DNA from 4 places in the Acinetobacter sp. NIPH 817 genome. Region 4 is predicted to be linked to each of the others. Evidence: predicted binding sites of a transcription regulator. Region 4 holds the regulator's gene; each other region holds the start of a gene.
The links. Region 4 encodes PhoB, which activates phosphate uptake and scavenging genes when phosphate is short. Its sites were predicted from a motif close to TGTCATNAANCTGTCATAA; they were not measured.

Region 1 (4,355 bases), on a different contig from region 4:
GAACCTCTCATCAACATAGTGCACTGCGCTTAGGCTATCAAAATAGTGCTGTGATTAAGGGTGAAGGCGGTGAATTTGAGCGAAATCCAGACGCCAAAACTCTCATTTGTGGCATTAAAAATGGTGAACTTTATGAACACGAGTTACCAAAACTCACGCCTGAACGTAGTCCAACTGAAGAAGAGTTAGATTTAGCAACTTTTAAAGCAGTATGGTTAGGTCAACAGCACCATGAATATGGAGAAATGGCAGTAACAGAAACCATCGGAATCGCGCTATATACGATGGGCGTTGTTGCTAGTTTTGAAGAGGCAATGCAGAAAGCAAAAGTATTATGGGAAACAAGAAATTTAGGGCTAAAAGATAAAATTTAGTTCATACAGCCTTATACGCCATGTCTCTTCGATATGGTTACATAGAGGCAATACTTACTTTTCAAAGATGAAAAGTAACAAAAATCTTGCGTCGAGCAAACAGTACGTTCTTGTACTGTTGCTCAACAGGCGACATCCATGTCGCCCACGCGATAGCAAATGCTAATACGATTTATTTTTTTATTCTAAAATGCTGTTTTAAACAAAACGAATTGGTTTAAATTCTGGCTCATGTTTGTGATGATCATCTTCACAAACCTCACCCTCTTCTTTCGTACCGCGGTCAATATAACCACTACGCTGCTCTTCTGGTAAGTTCTTTAGCTCCCAAGCGATTACAGCTTGCATACAAGTTTCACGCTGCTCTTTTGTTAAAACAACGCCATTTGGCCATTTACCAATTTCTACTGCTGTTTTTAAACGCTCTACAATCTCAGGGTTTAAAATAGATAGCATTTGTTCAATATTCATGATTCATCTCTTTGGAAAGATTCAAAATCTTGGTTCCAACCAAGTTTGGTACGGCAGGCCATATAAAAATCATAACCTGGTGGATGCAATAAACTTAGTTTAAATGGATGTTTGCGGATGTGTAAACTATCTCCAACATTGAGCGATATGCTATGTTGACCATCTGCACTCACCATCGGTAACACCCGATTTTCGCGAATAACAATCTTAATTTCGCTTTGTCCACCGACTACGATAGGACGTGATGACAATGTGTGGGGATGCATTGGAACTAATGCAATCGCATCCATACTTGGATGTAAAATTGGTCCACCACCTGACAACGCATAAGCCGTTGATCCAGTTGGAGTCGAAACAATTAAACCGTCACTATGCTGGCGATAAACATACTGGCCATCAATGTTGAGTTCAAAGTCAATCATGTGGACCGACTTACCCGAATGCAAAACGACATCATTTAAAGCAATGGCATCATAAATGACTTCGCCATTTGTTCGCACTTCCATTTCAAGTAAGAAACGGCGATCAAGTTGAAAATGCCCTTGAAGCACTTGGTCAAGTTTAAAAATCGCTTCTGACGGTTTGATATCGGTTAGAAAACCTAATCTCCCACGGTTGATACCAATAACAGGTGTATTGTAACGAACCAAAGCTCTTGCCGCATGGAGTAAAGAACCATCTCCGCCTACTACAATAACTAAATCAGCAACTTCACCTAATAAATGACGGCTTACTACCTGTGCATGATCATAAGGCACTAATTCAGCAGTTTCCTGATCAAAAATGGGGTTTAAACCTAGGTTCAATAAATGATCATGAATTAAACATAGTGTTTCTACAACTGATGATTTATCTGGTCGACCGATTAACCCGACGTTTCTGAAGGATTTATGTGAAATTTGCACGAATGAGTAAGCTCCGCTGCGATACTTGCCTATAATAACATTAACCTGATTAATTTAAAAAAACATAACTACAAGATGCTGTAAAATTCAATCTAAGTTTTCCAATTATTCACAGTTTTATCATTGCAAATTGATGACAAGCTATCGCATCATTACAGGCATTGTTAGGGTTTTATCTCATTTTTATGAAGTTTGAACGTGGTATCGGTTTCTTTGCACTAATCTTTTCCATTTTGGTCATTGGTGCTTTTATTGCTCTTAGTATCTATCTGATTCGTTTAGATAATATTATCCGTGAAAAATTTGAAGGACAACGGTGGGATATTCCTGCCAAAGTGTTTGCACGACCTCTGGAAATTTATAACAACGCACCTATTTCCCAAGCAAATTTCACTCAAGAATTGAAGCTACTGGGTTACAAAACTTCAAGTAATTATGACAAATCGGGAAGTTATGTTGCTCAAGGCAGCAACATGTATATTCACACACGTGGTTTTGACTACGGCGACAGTGTTGAACCTGAACAAGTCTTAGAGTTAAGTTTTGCAAATGATCAAGTTGTTGAAGTTCGAAGTACTAAACCTTCTTCAACTGGCGTTGCACGCTTAGAACCGTTACTCATTGGAGGAATTTATCCTCAACACAATGAAGACCGTGTACTCATTAAATTGAATAATGTCCCTAAACCACTCATTGAAGCTTTAATTTCTACAGAAGACCGCAATTTTTATCATCATCATGGTATTTCAATTCGCGGTACGGCTCGTGCACTAGTGAGTAATATCACGGGTGGAAAGCGTCAAGGTGGCTCAACCCTGACTCAACAATTAGTTAAAAACTTCTATCTCACACCTGAGCGTACATTAAAACGTAAAGTTAATGAGGCTTTAATGGCTTTGCTCATCGAGCTGCATTACAGCAAAGATGAAATTTTAGAAGCCTATTTAAATGAAGTGAATCTGGGCCAAAACGGTAGCTACTCAATTAATGGCTATGGTTTGGCTTCACAATTTTATTTTGGTTTACCATTACGTGAGCTTAGTGTTGCTCAACAAGCTTATTTAGTAGGTTTGGTACAAGGTCCTTCTTTATATAATCCTTGGAAAAACCCTGAAGGTGCAAAAAAACGCCGCGATACCGTATTAAATAATATGCGTGTGATGGGTTATTTAACTCAAGCCGAATATGAAGATGAAATTGCACGTCCTTTAAATGTATTAAGCAAACCAAGTTTAGGGCCTGCAAAATTCCCAGACTTTTTAGATATTGTACGTCGTCAATTGCGTACAGAATATCAAGAAAGTGATTTAACCAATCAGGGCTTACGTATTTTTACGACCTTAGACCCAATTACTCAAACTCAAGTTCAAAATGCATTTAAAGCTTCAGTAGACCGCTTAGCAAACAGCAACCCAGCACGTTTGAAAAACCTCCAAGGTGCTGTACTGATTGCGCATCCTGAAAATGGTGAGCTTGTTGCAGCAGTTGGCTCTACACAAGACTTTACTGGTTTTAACCGTGCTTTAGATGCAAAACGCCAAGTCGGTTCTTTATTGAAACCTGTAATTTATTTAAGTGCGATTGAATCTGGACGTTATAACTGGGCAAGCCAAATTGAAGATGCTCCAATCAGTGTTCCTGTAGACGGCGGTAAAAGCTGGACACCTAAAAACTATAGTGGTGGTGGACATGGTGTAGTAAGTCTGAGCGAAGCATTAGCAAACTCATATAACCTTTCTGCTGTACGTTTGGGTCAAGAGTTTGGTTTATCAACATTTAGCAATAATCTAAGAAAGTTTGGTGTTGAATCAACGATTCCTGCCTACCCTTCTATTTTCCTTGGGGCAGTCAATATGTCACCAATGGAAGTGCTCGGGATTTATGAGAACTTCGCTACAGGCGGTTTTAAATATCCAACTCGTGCAATTCGATCTGTGGTAGATGCGAATGGTCGTTTACTTGACCGTTATGGCCTGAATGTTCAACAAACGATTGATCCGGCTGTTGGCTATATCATGAACTATGGTTTACAACAGGTCATGTCTTCGGGTACTGGTCGTTCAGCCTACAGTAGCTTATCTCCAGCTTTAAAATTGGCAGGTAAATCAGGTACGACTAACGATACACGTGACTCATGGTTTGCAGGTTATTCGGGTAACCATGTCGCTGTAGTATGGTTAGGTTTAGATGACAATAAAGTAACTGGTTTAACTGGTTCATCTGGTGCATTGCCAGTATGGACTAACGTGATGAAACAGTTACGCCAAACTCCTGTGAATATACGTCAACCAGACACTGTACAGTGGCAGTGGATTGATCGTGCAACAGGTGATTTATCTGCTCAGGCTTGTGATGGCGCTATGTATATTCCGATGCTAACCCATACGGTTCCGCACCGTGCTACTCCATGTGGAGCACCTTATTATCAAGTTGATCCAACATATACGCCACAAAGTGATAACACAACGCCTGACTCTCAGGATGATAATACCGACAGTTATATTCGTGAGAGTGAAAGTCAGATGCAACAAGATCTGTCAAATAACTCACGTGTAATTTCAAGTGGTAGTTATAACAACTAAGCGTAAACAGGAAATTAGGATAT
Region 2 (4,355 bases), on a different contig from region 4:
TAGTGATTTCGCTTTATGGCAATTTAACATCTTGACCTATAAGCATGTTCCAGATTGGTTTAATTCAAAGTTTTGGGCGAACCCGGAAAACTGGAATAAATTTCGCTGGTAAGAGACCACGAAATCTCTTTCAAAATTTAACAATTTGGCTTTTGCTGTCTTAACAAGAACCCGCGTATGCTCGTGTATAAACCATACATAAGAGTTTTACATGACAAATTTAAGCAACATTGTAGAAATTTTGGCTCAGCAGGCTTTAGGTGGGAACCAGCAAGCATCAGGTCAAGGTGGTTTAGGTGGAATTTTAGGTTCAGTACTCGGACAAATGGGGGGCAATACTTCTTCTGGCGCTCAAGGTGGCCTTGGAGGCGTACTAGGTTCTGTATTAGGTCAAGTGACTGGAAATAATAATAACGCACCTCAAGCAAGTGGTGGCGTACAAAGTTTATTAATTGCAGTTGTACCTTTAATCTTAGGTTGGGTTCAACAACAAGGTGGTTTGCAGGCTGCTTTAGAAAAGTTAAAAGGTGCGGGTTTAGGTAACCAAGTTCAAAGCTGGGTTGATCCAAATCAAAGTAATAGTGAAGTTCCTACCCAGCAATTACAAAGTCTATTTAACCCAACAGATATTGAGCAAGTTGCCCAGCAGGCTCAAGCTCCAAAAGAGCAAGTTTACGGTGCAATTGCTTCGGTCTTACCTCAAGTCATTGACTCATTAACACCTCAGGGTGACAGTACCGATCATCAAGAAGCAAACCAAGACATTCAAAACGTCATGAATCTTGTAAGTGGTTTCTTAAAGTAAGCTACAAAGTTAAAAAAAGCCGATAATTTGTATATCGGCTTTTTTAATCTGAACAATAAAATAAAAGGGCATTAGCCCTTTTATTTTAGATATGAATCAAAGATAACTAATTAGAAGTTATATTCGATACCAGTACCTACAACAGTTTGCTTGTCGTCATCATTCAACCAGTCGCGTTTTTGTTGAGCAACGATACCGTAGAAGCGAGCTTGTTTATTGATTTGGTAATCAAGACCTAAACCGTACAAATCAATTTTACGATCTGCTTGACCACTTACTTGTGTTTCAGCAGAAGCATATTCTGCTTTCACTTTAAGTTTAGTGTTAGGAATTTTATAAGCAGCTGTTACTGCATATGCTTGTTCCTCTAAACCACGGTAAGCTTTACCAGCTTTATCGATTGAACCATCTGATTTATATGATTGACCATATGCAGTCAATTCATCAGTAGGTTCAGCGTGTTGCCATAAAGCACCTACAACAAAACCTGATTTTGCGATGTCATAAGAACCAGTTACACGGTAAGCATCTGTATAAACATCTTTCAGACCGTAAGCCGCATATTTACCTTTAATACCAAAGTCACCAGCAGCAGCTACTGCTAAACCAAGGTCTTTGTTTTCATAGCCAAGTGCAGTAGACACAGAGTCAAAGCTGTCATTCTTGCTGTCTTTACCAGTTTCACCTTGTTTGCTGTCAGAGGTGCTTTCACCAGTCTGAGCCATAATGTTGAAAGTTAAACCAGCTAATAATTTAGGGTCTAGTTCAAAACCAACTACGTTATCTAAGCGGTTTTCACCGTACATGATATTGGTAATATCTAAACGTGTATCGTCATTAAAGATGTCTTGGTTACCACCAGCAGCAGTCTTAAAGTAAGAGTCGTATTTACCTACTTTTAAAGTACCAACACCTTCAGTTTTTAAACCGATGAAACGGTTACGAGCGCTCAGGTCAGTATCAGAACCTGAACCATCAGTAGAAATTGCCCATTCAGCTAAATAAACAGCAGATAACTTGTCAGTTAATTTCTCTTCGCCTTTTACCCCAATGCGAGAAGAGTTTGAGTTAACTTCGGTAACATCACTTTTACCATCGAAATTTTTATTATCAACTTGGTTAATAGAAACATTTAGTTTGCCATACAAAGTTGGCGCTGCTTGCACCGCTTTTATGCTCAAAGTTGCAACTGCGGCAGCGAGTAGCAATTTCTTCATTGAGATTTCTCCAAAAGGTATTTAAAAATGGCGTATGCCTAGTTAACTATTTATTTTGTAGTTGACTTATGTACAAAAAGTTACAAAAGCTCACCAACTTGCTAAGCAGTATCGGTAAACTTTGTGACAAGGGCGTGAAAAATAAATGACAGTTTTATGACGATTAAAATTTAGAAATAAATTAATTATTTTAGGTTTTTATAGTTTTTAGACGAAAAAAAGCGGAGTAAAAACTCCGCTTTAATAGATTAAAAATCAAAGAGCTGCTTTAATTTTCTCAGCTAAAGCTTTAATTTTTTCTTGATTGCCTAACTCTACAGCATGTCTTCCAAGTTGATGCACATTTGTAGGAATAAGGTGAAAATGAACATGCGGAACAGTTTGTCCTGCGGCTGCTCCAGAAAGTTGCATCAATACGATACCTTCCAAATTGAGGGCTTTTTCCATTGCTTTCGCAATTTTCTGAACAATTTGGATGGTATATGCAGCTGCTTCTGGGGGTAAATCAAGTAGCGTTACAGCAGGTGTTTTTGGAATAACTAATGTATGACCATCGGCTTGAGGCATAATATCCATAAAAGCTAGAACTTGATCATCTTCATAGATTTTTATCGCTGGAAGTTCATTGCGTAAAATTTTTGCGAAGATATTTTGATCATCGTATGCCATGTATTATTCCTTTAAAATTATTTACATTTCAATTCTTTCTGACGCTCTTTAATAGCATCAAGACGTTGTTGCTCTTTGTCAGAAAACTTTGGTTTTGTCGTATGACAGTTTTCATTACCATATTTTTCTTTAGCATCAGGATCTTTGAAACAAAAGCCTTTTGATGCATAAATCAAATTATAGTCGTCTTGCAATTTCTGACATTCTTGCTCAGGCGTTGCAGCTTGAACGCTTAAACCAGCAATGCTCACCATGCCAGTAAAGACTGCAACCATAAATTTATTCATGAGCGTTTCCTCAGTTAAAGGTATGAACCTGTACTCAATATAAGGTTTATTACCAATATTTCAATGATTATTAATTACTCAAATGTCATTTTGGGTGATAATTTGTTCATAAAACAAATAAAAACTTTAGATATCAATAATTTATAAAAATCAAATAAAAACATAAACTTAAGAGAAATTATATATATTTTTTTAGAATTTGATTCTTTTTAATTCACTTTTAACTTTTATTGAAGATATAAAAATATGCTGCTGATTGAGGTGATCAGATATAAAAAATTTTAGCAAAAGATGAGATCTTATAGCCTTTTCATTTGCTAAATAGACAAATGAAGTTTGAAATTAGGTCAATGAAAAAGGGGATGAGCAATGACATTATCAAAAACACAAAACGTGATAATTATCACAGTTTTTGTTTTTAGGATTAAGTGGAATTCACTGGGCCCATTTTAATTTAGACGGAAATGGGCTTTTTCTTTTAAGCTGTAAAATATAAGCACGTTAAAAGTAATCTTATTTTACACTTCAATTGAAAGATGTATTGATTTTGCATGTTTTAACTTCTATTATATGGTCCTTAAATTGCTGCGTTTGATAGTTTTTTATTTTTGTAACCCATTTCTAAAATTGAGATGGGTTTTTTTTATTTAAGTTATTTCGAAATATATTAATTTAACCCCATTCTTACGAGTTATATTTGGCTATATGTTTAATTCGTGTGATACGTTTCGCATGCAACTTTCACTTTTACTATTGTAGTTACTTTTTAGTCTAACCCTCTTACATATAGCAATGTTATGTTCATCATACTTCCTTAAAGGATCTGATGATTCATCGGAGACAAGATTAAAAGGAAATAGAGAATGTCACAGTTTTTACTCGTTGCTGAAAGCATTTATAAAAAATCTGAAGAAGAAAAGCTTTTCTCAGAAGATATTATTGAACACTTGAATCGCTTAGTTAGTATGATCCGACAAGAGATAAAAGATACTTCATATAAATTAAAATATAACTTTATTGATTTTGAAGAATGTTTAAATAAGCCAGCAAATGAATGTTCAGCTAAACTCGATATCAGTTTAATGCCAACATATAAAAATAAAGGAGAATATATTATGTGGTTGGCTAGTTTTATTGAAAGAATTACTTTGGGAGGAAGAGAAAAGTTTCCACCACTTGCTAATACTTTGCTTCCTAGCTGTATGCTTGCCAACCCTTATTCAGCAAAAATGAAACAAGCTAAGGTTGTATCCGATAAAAGTGCGCAAATGATTGTAAACTATTTTAACTCCTCCGATTATAAAAAGGTTAATAAAGCACCTGCTTAGTGTAAAAAATAATAATCTTTCACATACTTAATGCTTTTATATAGAAAAT
Region 3 (4,355 bases), on a different contig from region 4:
GCCACCGCAAACACGTTCGGGTCAAAAATAATATCTTCAGCGGGGAAGCCTACATCGTTAACCAAAACGTCATAAGAACGTTTACAGATTTCGCGTTTACGCTCAGCAGTGTCGGCCTGACCTGTTTCGTCAAAGGCCATCACAATAATCGCAGCACCATATTGGCGACACAGGCGAGCTTTTTCGACAAACTCGTCATAACCTTCTTTTAACGAAATCGAGTTAACAACAGGTTTACCTTGTACACATTTTAAGCCTGCTTCAATGATTTCCCATTTCGATGAGTCAATCATGATAGGCACACGTGAAATATCTGGCTCAGAGGCTACAAGGTTTAAGAAGTGTACCATCGCATTTTGCGAATCGAGCATCCCTTCATCCATGTTAATGTCGATAATCTGAGCGCCAGCTTCCACTTGTTGCTGTGCAACTTCCAAAGCTTCTGCAAAGTTTTCTTCACGAATTAAGCGTAAGAATTTTTTTGAACCAGTAACGTTAGTACGTTCACCCACGTTAACGAACAATGAGTCATCATAAATATTAAATGGTTCTAAACCACTTAAGCGGCAAGCTGGCTTAGTTTCAGGAATTTGACGTGGTGCAATGTCTTTTACAGCATTGGCAATAGCACGAATATGGTCTGGTGTCGTACCACAGCAACCGCCGGTAATATTGATCAAACCACTTTCTGCAAATTCTTTTAAGAAGGCCGCAGTTTGTTCAGGTGTTTCATCATATTCACCAAATGCGTTTGGTAAGCCAGCATTTGGATGAGCAGAAATAAAAGTATCAGCAACATCAGACACGGTTTTAACGTGAGGACGCATAGCATCTGCACCAAGTGCACAGTTAAAACCAATTGAAAGTAAGTCACCATGGCGTACAGAGTTCCAGAACGCTTCGGCAGTTTGACCTGTTAAGGTACGGCCTGAGGCATCGGTAATGGTCCCTGAAATCATGAGTGGTAATTCATGACCAATTTGTTTAAAGACTTCTTTCACCGCAAAAATTGCAGCTTTACAGTTTAATGTATCAAAAACGGTTTCAATCAGAATGATATCTGCACCGCCTTCAATCAGCGCATGAGTTGCCTCAATATAGTTTTCTTTTAGTTCATCAAAAGTAATGTTACGAAAAGCAGGGTCATTTACATTCGGTGAAATTGAACAGGTACGCGATGTTGGACCGAGTACACCTGCCACAAAACGCGGTTTATCAGGAGTTGAATATTTTTCACAAGCTGCTTTAGCTAAACGTGCTGCTTCAAGGTTAATCTCTGGAACAAGATCTTCCATGTGGTAGTCAGACATGGAAACACGTGTGCCGTTAAAGCTGTTTGTTTCAATAATGTCTGCGCCTGCATCAAGATAAGCTTCATGAATACCTTGAATGATTTCGGGTTGAGTCAGCACAAGAAGGTCATTGTTACCTTTTAGGTCATGTGCCCAATCCGCAAAACGCTCACCACGGTAGTCGGCTTCTTCTAGTTTATGGCGTTGAATCATGGTACCCATCGCACCATCAATAATCAGAATGCGTTTGGCAAGAAGCGCTTTTAGGGTGGCAAGCGTGGACATATAAAACCCCGATATTGTACAAATTTAAAAATGCCGCGCTATTGTAACAGAATAGTTGCGCATTTGATGAGCTATAACGACCCGTCATTCACTTGTAATAGATTCATTAAAAAACGGCTTTTATGACAAATGAAGACTGTTTTTTCATCAAATATTCATAAAATGATCATGATATTGAAATATTTCATCTCCAATATTCCGTTTTATGACAATTGTTCTGTTTAAAAAACAAGCATTCGAGTGATTTTTTATATATTTTTGCTTTAAAAATAGTCATAAATAAGGAAGATGTAAATTGATTTAAATTATTGTATTTTAATAAAAAAATAAATTTTATAGAGGAAAGGTGCATCAAATGAGGTCAAAATATGAAAAATTGACTTCATCAGGCGCTGCTTTGTCATATAATTGTCATAATTTAATTTAAGAATACAGAGGATTTTTTTATCCTCTTACCGTCTGCATGAATTCTAATCTACCCCCTGTTTCGGATTCAAAACTTGCGGCAAACCTGCAAGTCAAATCGACGAATGTGCATGTCCCGACACCTAAGTTTTTTATGCCGGTGTTTCTGACGATTATTGTTGCAACACTTATTTATATTGGATTTCAGGTGAGTGCTGATTTAGCACATGTACCACCTTTGAGTCTTTATTCGGTTATCCTTTTATCTACTGCACTCTTGATTGCTTTAGGCTTTGAGTTTGTAAATGGCTTCCACGATACTGCAAATGCAGTAGCAACAGTGATTTACACCAATGCTTTACCTGCACCAGTTGCAGTCATGTGGGCAGGTTTTTGTAATTTTCTTGGGGTAATGGTTGCAAGCGGCGCAGTCGCTTACGGCATTATTGCATTGTTGCCTGTTGAACTGATTATGAACATGGGTAGCGGTGCAGGTTTCGCAATGGTTTTTGCGCTCCTTATTGCTGCAATTCTCTGGAACTTAGGTACTTGGTTCTTGGGTATTCCTGCTTCTAGTTCTCATACCTTGATTGGTTCAATCTTGGGTGTGGGCATTATGAACCATCTGTTGAGTGCATCGACTGGCGTAACCACCAGTGGTGTTGATATGGATCAGGTGATTAAAGTCGGTAAGGCATTATTATTTTCGCCTTTAATTGGTTTTGCTTTTGCAGCGATTGTTTTCTTGTTGGTTAAAACTGTTTTTAAACGCCAATTAGAATTATTCCAACCGCCAGAAGGTAATAAACCACCACCAGCAATCATTCGTGCAATTTTAATCTTTACCTGTACAGGTGTAAGTTTTGCACATGGTTCTAATGACGGTCAAAAAGGTATGGGTCTCATCATGCTGATTTTGGTTGGTCTGGTGCCGTTGGCTTATTCATTAAATAAAAACCTTGATACACAACAAGTTCAATCATTCCATCAGCTTTCTTCTCAAACTGCCGTATTTTTGAATCAAAATCAGCCAGAATTAACCGATGAAAAAGCGCGTGTTATTCTGACTAAATATATTCAAACTAAAGAGCAAACTCCAGAAGTAGTGCCTGCATTGGCAAGCATGACTGACCACTTGGGTGAGCGAGTTTCTAGCTATAACAACTTAAAAGACATTCCAGAAGCTGCAATTAGCGAAATTCGTAATGACATGTATTTAAGTACAACCTCGTTTAAGCGTTTGGATAAAGCGAATGCATTACCAAAAATGGATCAGTCACAAGAAAAACTTGTGAAAGAATACCGTAGTAGCTTAGATTCATTCTTACAATACATTCCAACTTGGGTGAAAGTAGCAGTTGCTTTGGCACTTGGCTTAGGCACCATGGTAGGTTGGAAACGTATTGTTGTGACTGTAGGTGAGCGTATTGGTAAGCATCATATGACTTATGGTCAGGGGATGTCTGCTGAGCTTGTAGCAATGAGTACAATTGCTGCTGCTGATGGTTTAGGTATGCCTGTTTCAACAACACACGTTTTAAATAGTGCTGTTGCAGGTACCATGGTCGCGAATAGATCAGGCTTAAACTTCAATACAGTTAAAACAATTTTATCTGCATGGGTATTTACACTTCCTGCAACAATCTGTTTATCAGGCGGTTTGTACTGGTTATTCTTACAGTTTGTATAAAAGCATTTAAAACATTAAAGCCACTGTACACAGTGGCTTTTTTATTTGTTTCTTTTTTAAGTTCAGTCTATTTTCATGTACATTCAATTATAAATTAACAAGTCGTTATATAGCATCAAGCAGCTTTAAAAGCTGGGCTTAAAACTTTGAGATCAGGATAGATTATGGATGCGGTTCAAATAGATCAGCTAAAACAGCAATTTCCACTTATTGAGACACTGCAAACCTATCAAGAGATATTTTGGTTTACACCTCATCGCTATCCTTTAATAGAAGCTTTAGAAAAAGTTGGACTCACAGCCGAGGACGTAAGTGACGCGGAAGCAAGACTAGCGCGTTTTGCGCCTTATTTAGCAAAAGTGTTTCCTGAAACTCAAGCACAACATGGAAAAATTGAATCAGATATCGTTGAAATTCCGAAAATGCAGCAAGCACTTTCTTCAACACAAAAAGTGCAACTGAGTGGAGCATTCTGGCTAAAAAAAGATAGTCATTTACCTATTTCTGGTTCAATTAAAGCGCGTGGTGGTATTTATGAAGTCTTGGCTCACGCTGAAAAATTGGCGATTGAGGCAGGGCTTCTCAAGTTTGAAGACGATTACACTAAACTCGACCAAGACGCATTTCGAACGTTTTTTTCTAAGTATCAAATTGCAGTAGGTTCTACAGGCAACCTTGGGCTT
Region 4 (4,355 bases):
GTTGAGCCTAACGCAACACCAGCATTGTTAAAAATCAGGTTAACAGAACCATGATCTTGTACAGTTTCTTGTGCCCACTGCTTTACAGCTTCACGATCCGACACATCAAGCTTTTTGGTAGTAACCGTAATATTGCTGTACGGTTTTAAAAGCTCGACAGTTTGTTGTAATCCTTTTTCATTAATATCACTCAACGAAAGATGGCAGCCCTGTTTTGCCAAAAGAATTGCTAGCTGTTGCCCAATGCCAGAACCTGCGCCCGTAATTGCAGCGACTTTGTTTTTAAAATTTTTCATTGTCCATCCTTTGTTTTTCGATATTTGCACAACCGGTTCATTGCATGTGCAGTTCAGACATCTTCAATATAATTTTGACAATATCCATTGTCAATATAGTACACTGTAATTTCAGATAGAATGGCACAATTCTTCTGAGGGCTTTATCATAGTAAGCATATTTGGCCAAAACCTATAAATTAGGAAACCATTCTTTAGGAAACGACTTATTTATGGCGACTAACGACTCAACCAGTAAAAAGAAAACAAAAAGTGTGAGTAAAGAACGTCAGTTCAAAGGGTTATCTCTATCTGAACGTAAAGAGGCGCGCCGTGAAAAATTGATTGAAGCAGGTATTGCGACCTACGGAACACTCGGTTTTTTTTCCGTGACGGTAAAAGATGTATGCCAAGAGGCAAAACTCACAGAACGTTATTTTTATGAATCATTTAAAAAGAGTGAAGATTTATTCCAAACAATCTTTTTAAAAATGATTGAAGAATTACAGCAGAACTTAATGCAAGCCGTGATTAAAGCTACCCCCGATCCAGAAAAAATGGTCGATGCTGGTTTAAGAGCACTGCTGACAACATTAAAAGACGACCCAAGATTAGCTCGTATTGTCTATGTCGACGCAGTTTTGGTACAAGAGTTACATAATCAGGCCACTATTCAAGAAACACTTGCGCAATTTGATCGCATGATTCAAGCCTTTGTTATGCTGACCATGCCGCAAATTCAACACCACGAAAATGAGCTTTCTTTAATCGCAACTGGTTTGAATGGATACGTCACTCAAATTGCGATTCGATGGGTCATGGGAGGGTTTGAACAGTCTCTTGAGCAGGTTTTAACCGCATGCCGTATCGTTTTCTTATCTTTATTAGCGCAAGTTTCAAAATAATATTAAAGTTTTTTGACAGACATAAATACGCTAAACCAGTTAAGCTATTCAAGTGATAACCTATTGAATGATTTTAAGAAAATTAAAGCTTTCATGTCACAATTTGGTCATACCTTTGCCTTGGTTTTGTCACAAATTATTGCTAAATTTAATTTTATAGACTTTTCTGCAATGAAATTGTCATAATTAATCTTTGTAATAAGCCTGTCATAACTACAAAACGGTTCACCGTTAAATCTATAGGATATTGCGCTGTGAAAGATGACTATATTTTAATTGTCGATGATGAGCTTCCTATTCGCGAAATGATCCATACTTCTTTGGACATGGCAGGCTTTCAGTGTTTACAGGCAGAAGATGCCAAACAGGCTCATCAAATTATCGTCGACCAACGTCCGGCGCTTATCTTGCTTGATTGGATGTTACCTGGAGGCGTAAGTGGTGTCGATTTATGTCGCCGCTTAAAACGCGATGAGAACTTAGCAGAAATTCCAGTGATTATGTTGACTGCTCGCGGAGAAGAAGACCACAAAGTACAAGGTCTTGACGCAGGTGCAGATGACTACATGACTAAGCCTTTTTCAACACGTGAACTGGTTTCACGTATCAAGGCAGTTCTGCGTCGTGCTAATGCATTAAGTGGCGAAAAAACTATTGATGCCAATGGCTTAATTCTTGATCCTGTAAGCCAACGTGTTAGCTTTGGCAACAGCATTTTAGATATGGGTCCAACTGAATATCGCTTACTTGCATTTTTTATGACCCATCCAGAGCGTGCATATACACGTGCCCAGTTGCTCGATCAGGTGTGGGGCGGTAATGTATATATCGAAGACCGCACTATCGATGTGCACATTCGCCGTTTGCGTAAAGTTTTAGAACCTTTTGGTGTAGACCGATTTGTTCAGACTGTGCGTGGAACTGGCTACCGTTTCTCAACACGTGCAGATTTAGCCGCAGGTTAACCAAGATTTATGTATGAACCCTACCCCGTCCCCGAACAGGTACGTGAACAAAAGCTTTCCCGCTACAGTAGTTTATGGACGTTCGCCAAACAAGATTTACGGCTCTTATTATTTTTTCTAATTATTGCCGGTTTAGTCGGTTTAGGCCTTGGGTATTTCTGGAGCTGTATTTTTATCGCCTTCGTGGTGTTTTTTACACTCCAGTTGCGTTCTTTATATCTGGTCAATGACTGGATTGCGAATAAACCTTATGACGTTCCTCCAAATCTTAATGGGATTTGGGGGGCATTATTATTTAATGTCTACCGTGCTCAGCGCCAAGAACGAATTGTTCAGGCGGAAATGGTCGGTTTAATTGATCGAGCTCAGTCTTCGTTAGTTGCGCTTGCTGAAGCCGTTGTTTTAATTGATGACCAACATCAAATCGAATGGTGGAACCCTGCTGCCGAACGCTTGCTAGGGATCAGCCCTCTCGATCGTGGTCGTAACTTATTAACGATTTTACGTCAGCCGACCTTTATTGAATATTTTAACAATATTGATCAGGCACCCGACGGGATTAAGCTTCACTCAAATTTTGATGATGACCGATATGTACAGGTTAAGCTCACACGATTTGGTGGAGAAAGTCGCTTATTGGTGGCTTACGACGTGACTCGTATGCACAACCTTGAGCAAATGCGTAAAGACTTCGTCGATAATATTTCGCATGAACTTCGTACGCCATTAACGGTGCTCAGTGGTTATATCGAAACCTTTACCGATCAGGAAGATATTAGCCCACGCTGGAAACGTGCATTTGATCAGATGCAATCACAAACCAAGCGTATGAATGCGTTGGTCAATGATTTACTACTGTTATCGAATTTAGAAAATAATAAGAAAATCGCAAAAAACCAGATTATTGAAATGCCGAGTTTAATGAATCAATTGTTTGATGATGCTCAGGCCTACAATGCCGATTATGGACACACGCTCAATTTACACATTGATAGCCACTGTGACCTGATTGGTTCAGACATGGAAATTGCCAGTGCGTTTAGTAATTTAATTACCAATGCTATCAAGTACACACCAAAAGGCGGAACTATTACCATCGGTTGGCATGATGATGGTGAACATGCTTACTTTAGTGTGCAAGACACAGGCATTGGAATTAACCCTAAACATTTGCCACGACTAACTGAACGCTTCTATCGTGTTGACAGTGACCGTAGTCGCCAAACAGGTGGTACAGGTTTAGGTCTTGCGATTGTAAAACACGTGCTGATGCAACACGGCGCGTATTTAGATGTGCAGTCTAAAGAAAACGAAGGATCAACATTTACCGCAGTTTTTCCGAAAGAAAGACTATATAACATGACCTAAAATTATCCTTTGTACATATAAAAAGCCGACTTATGAAAAGTCGGCTTTTTTGTATTAGTTAAACCAATTTACTTAAAAGTAGAGCAATACGATTTGCTCTGGTTTTTCTCTATGACATTTAAAAAGTTAGTGGCAAACGTATTGCTCTGGCGTAATGCATCGCGGTGATCTCCGCCATCAATCGTTTGATATATAGTTGGTTTTTTTAATTTACATAGCTGCTGATAATAAGCAGATGTGCCTCTAGGGTCGACTAAATGATCTTTAGAACCCTGAACAATCATTAATGGTACGGTAGGAACCATATTTTCAATGGACTGTTGTTTTAGATAAGCCAAAAGAGGTTTTAAGTCTGCATCGGCTTTAAATATGCTCGCAGGAGATTTCTTCATATCAGATTGAAGTTCAGACAAACAGCGACTGCGTGCCTGAGTTAGCACAGTGTTCATTTCCGAACTGACTAAGTTTTCAGGAACAATGCTTGGTTCAGCTGCTTGTGCTCCTAATAACACAATCGGGAAAAAAGCAGCCACACTAGGTTCTGGGTTCGGATTAGTTTTCACATATTCCGCAATACCTTCATATTGATAACCGCCTGGCGCAAGAGCGATGGCCCCTTTTAAATCTAGTTCAGGTGCATCGTTTTGACCATAGGCAGACACTGCAATTGCCGCAGCTCCGCCTTGACTGTGCCCCATCACCAACCATTGTTTATTAAAATTTTTGGGCTTAAGCAAATGTAATGCACGCACTGCATCGACTACCGTATGCAGTTGGCTCTTTGCATTCATATAAGGATGTGCCCCTAAAGTACCTAAGCCTTGATAATCAGGTGCAACAAC

Region 1: the regulator PhoB is predicted to act here: its motif matches at 1,871-1,889, upstream of F968_RS05865 (NAD(+) kinase).
Region 2: the regulator PhoB is predicted to act here: its motif matches at 2,166-2,184, upstream of F968_RS09575 (porin).
Region 3: the regulator PhoB is predicted to act here: its motif matches at 1,976-1,994, upstream of F968_RS13925 (inorganic phosphate transporter).

Annotation. Positions count from the first base shown of each region.
Region 1 covers NZ_KB849420.1:455,994-460,348, reverse strand. The annotation lists gene F968_RS05875 (glycosyl transferase family protein) at 1-374, shown strand, start outside; gene F968_RS05870 (YeaC family protein) at 573-845, opposite strand; gene F968_RS05865 (NAD(+) kinase) at 842-1,750, opposite strand; gene mrcB (penicillin-binding protein 1B) at 1,936-4,332, shown strand; gene F968_RS05855 (hypothetical protein) at 4,354-4,355, shown strand, end outside.
Region 2 covers NZ_KB849420.1:1,259,196-1,263,550, reverse strand. The annotation lists gene F968_RS09585 (DUF6231 family protein) at 1-112, shown strand, start outside; gene F968_RS09580 (YidB family protein) at 212-805, shown strand; gene F968_RS09575 (porin) at 916-2,022, opposite strand; gene F968_RS09570 (HIT family protein) at 2,278-2,691, opposite strand; gene F968_RS09565 (YARHG domain-containing protein) at 2,709-2,978, opposite strand; gene F968_RS09560 (hypothetical protein) at 3,842-4,306, shown strand.
Region 3 covers NZ_KB849420.1:2,172,352-2,176,706, reverse strand. The annotation lists gene metH (methionine synthase) at 1-1,577, opposite strand, end outside; gene F968_RS13925 (inorganic phosphate transporter) at 2,041-3,672, shown strand; gene F968_RS13920 (D-serine ammonia-lyase) at 3,837-4,355, shown strand, end outside.
Region 4 covers NZ_KB849419.1:382,046-386,400, forward strand. The annotation lists gene F968_RS03145 (SDR family NAD(P)-dependent oxidoreductase) at 1-296, opposite strand, end outside; gene F968_RS03150 (TetR/AcrR family transcriptional regulator) at 509-1,180, shown strand; gene phoB (phosphate regulon transcriptional regulator PhoB) at 1,435-2,145, shown strand; gene phoR (phosphate regulon sensor histidine kinase PhoR) at 2,155-3,513, shown strand; gene F968_RS03165 (alpha/beta fold hydrolase) at 3,582-4,355, opposite strand, start outside.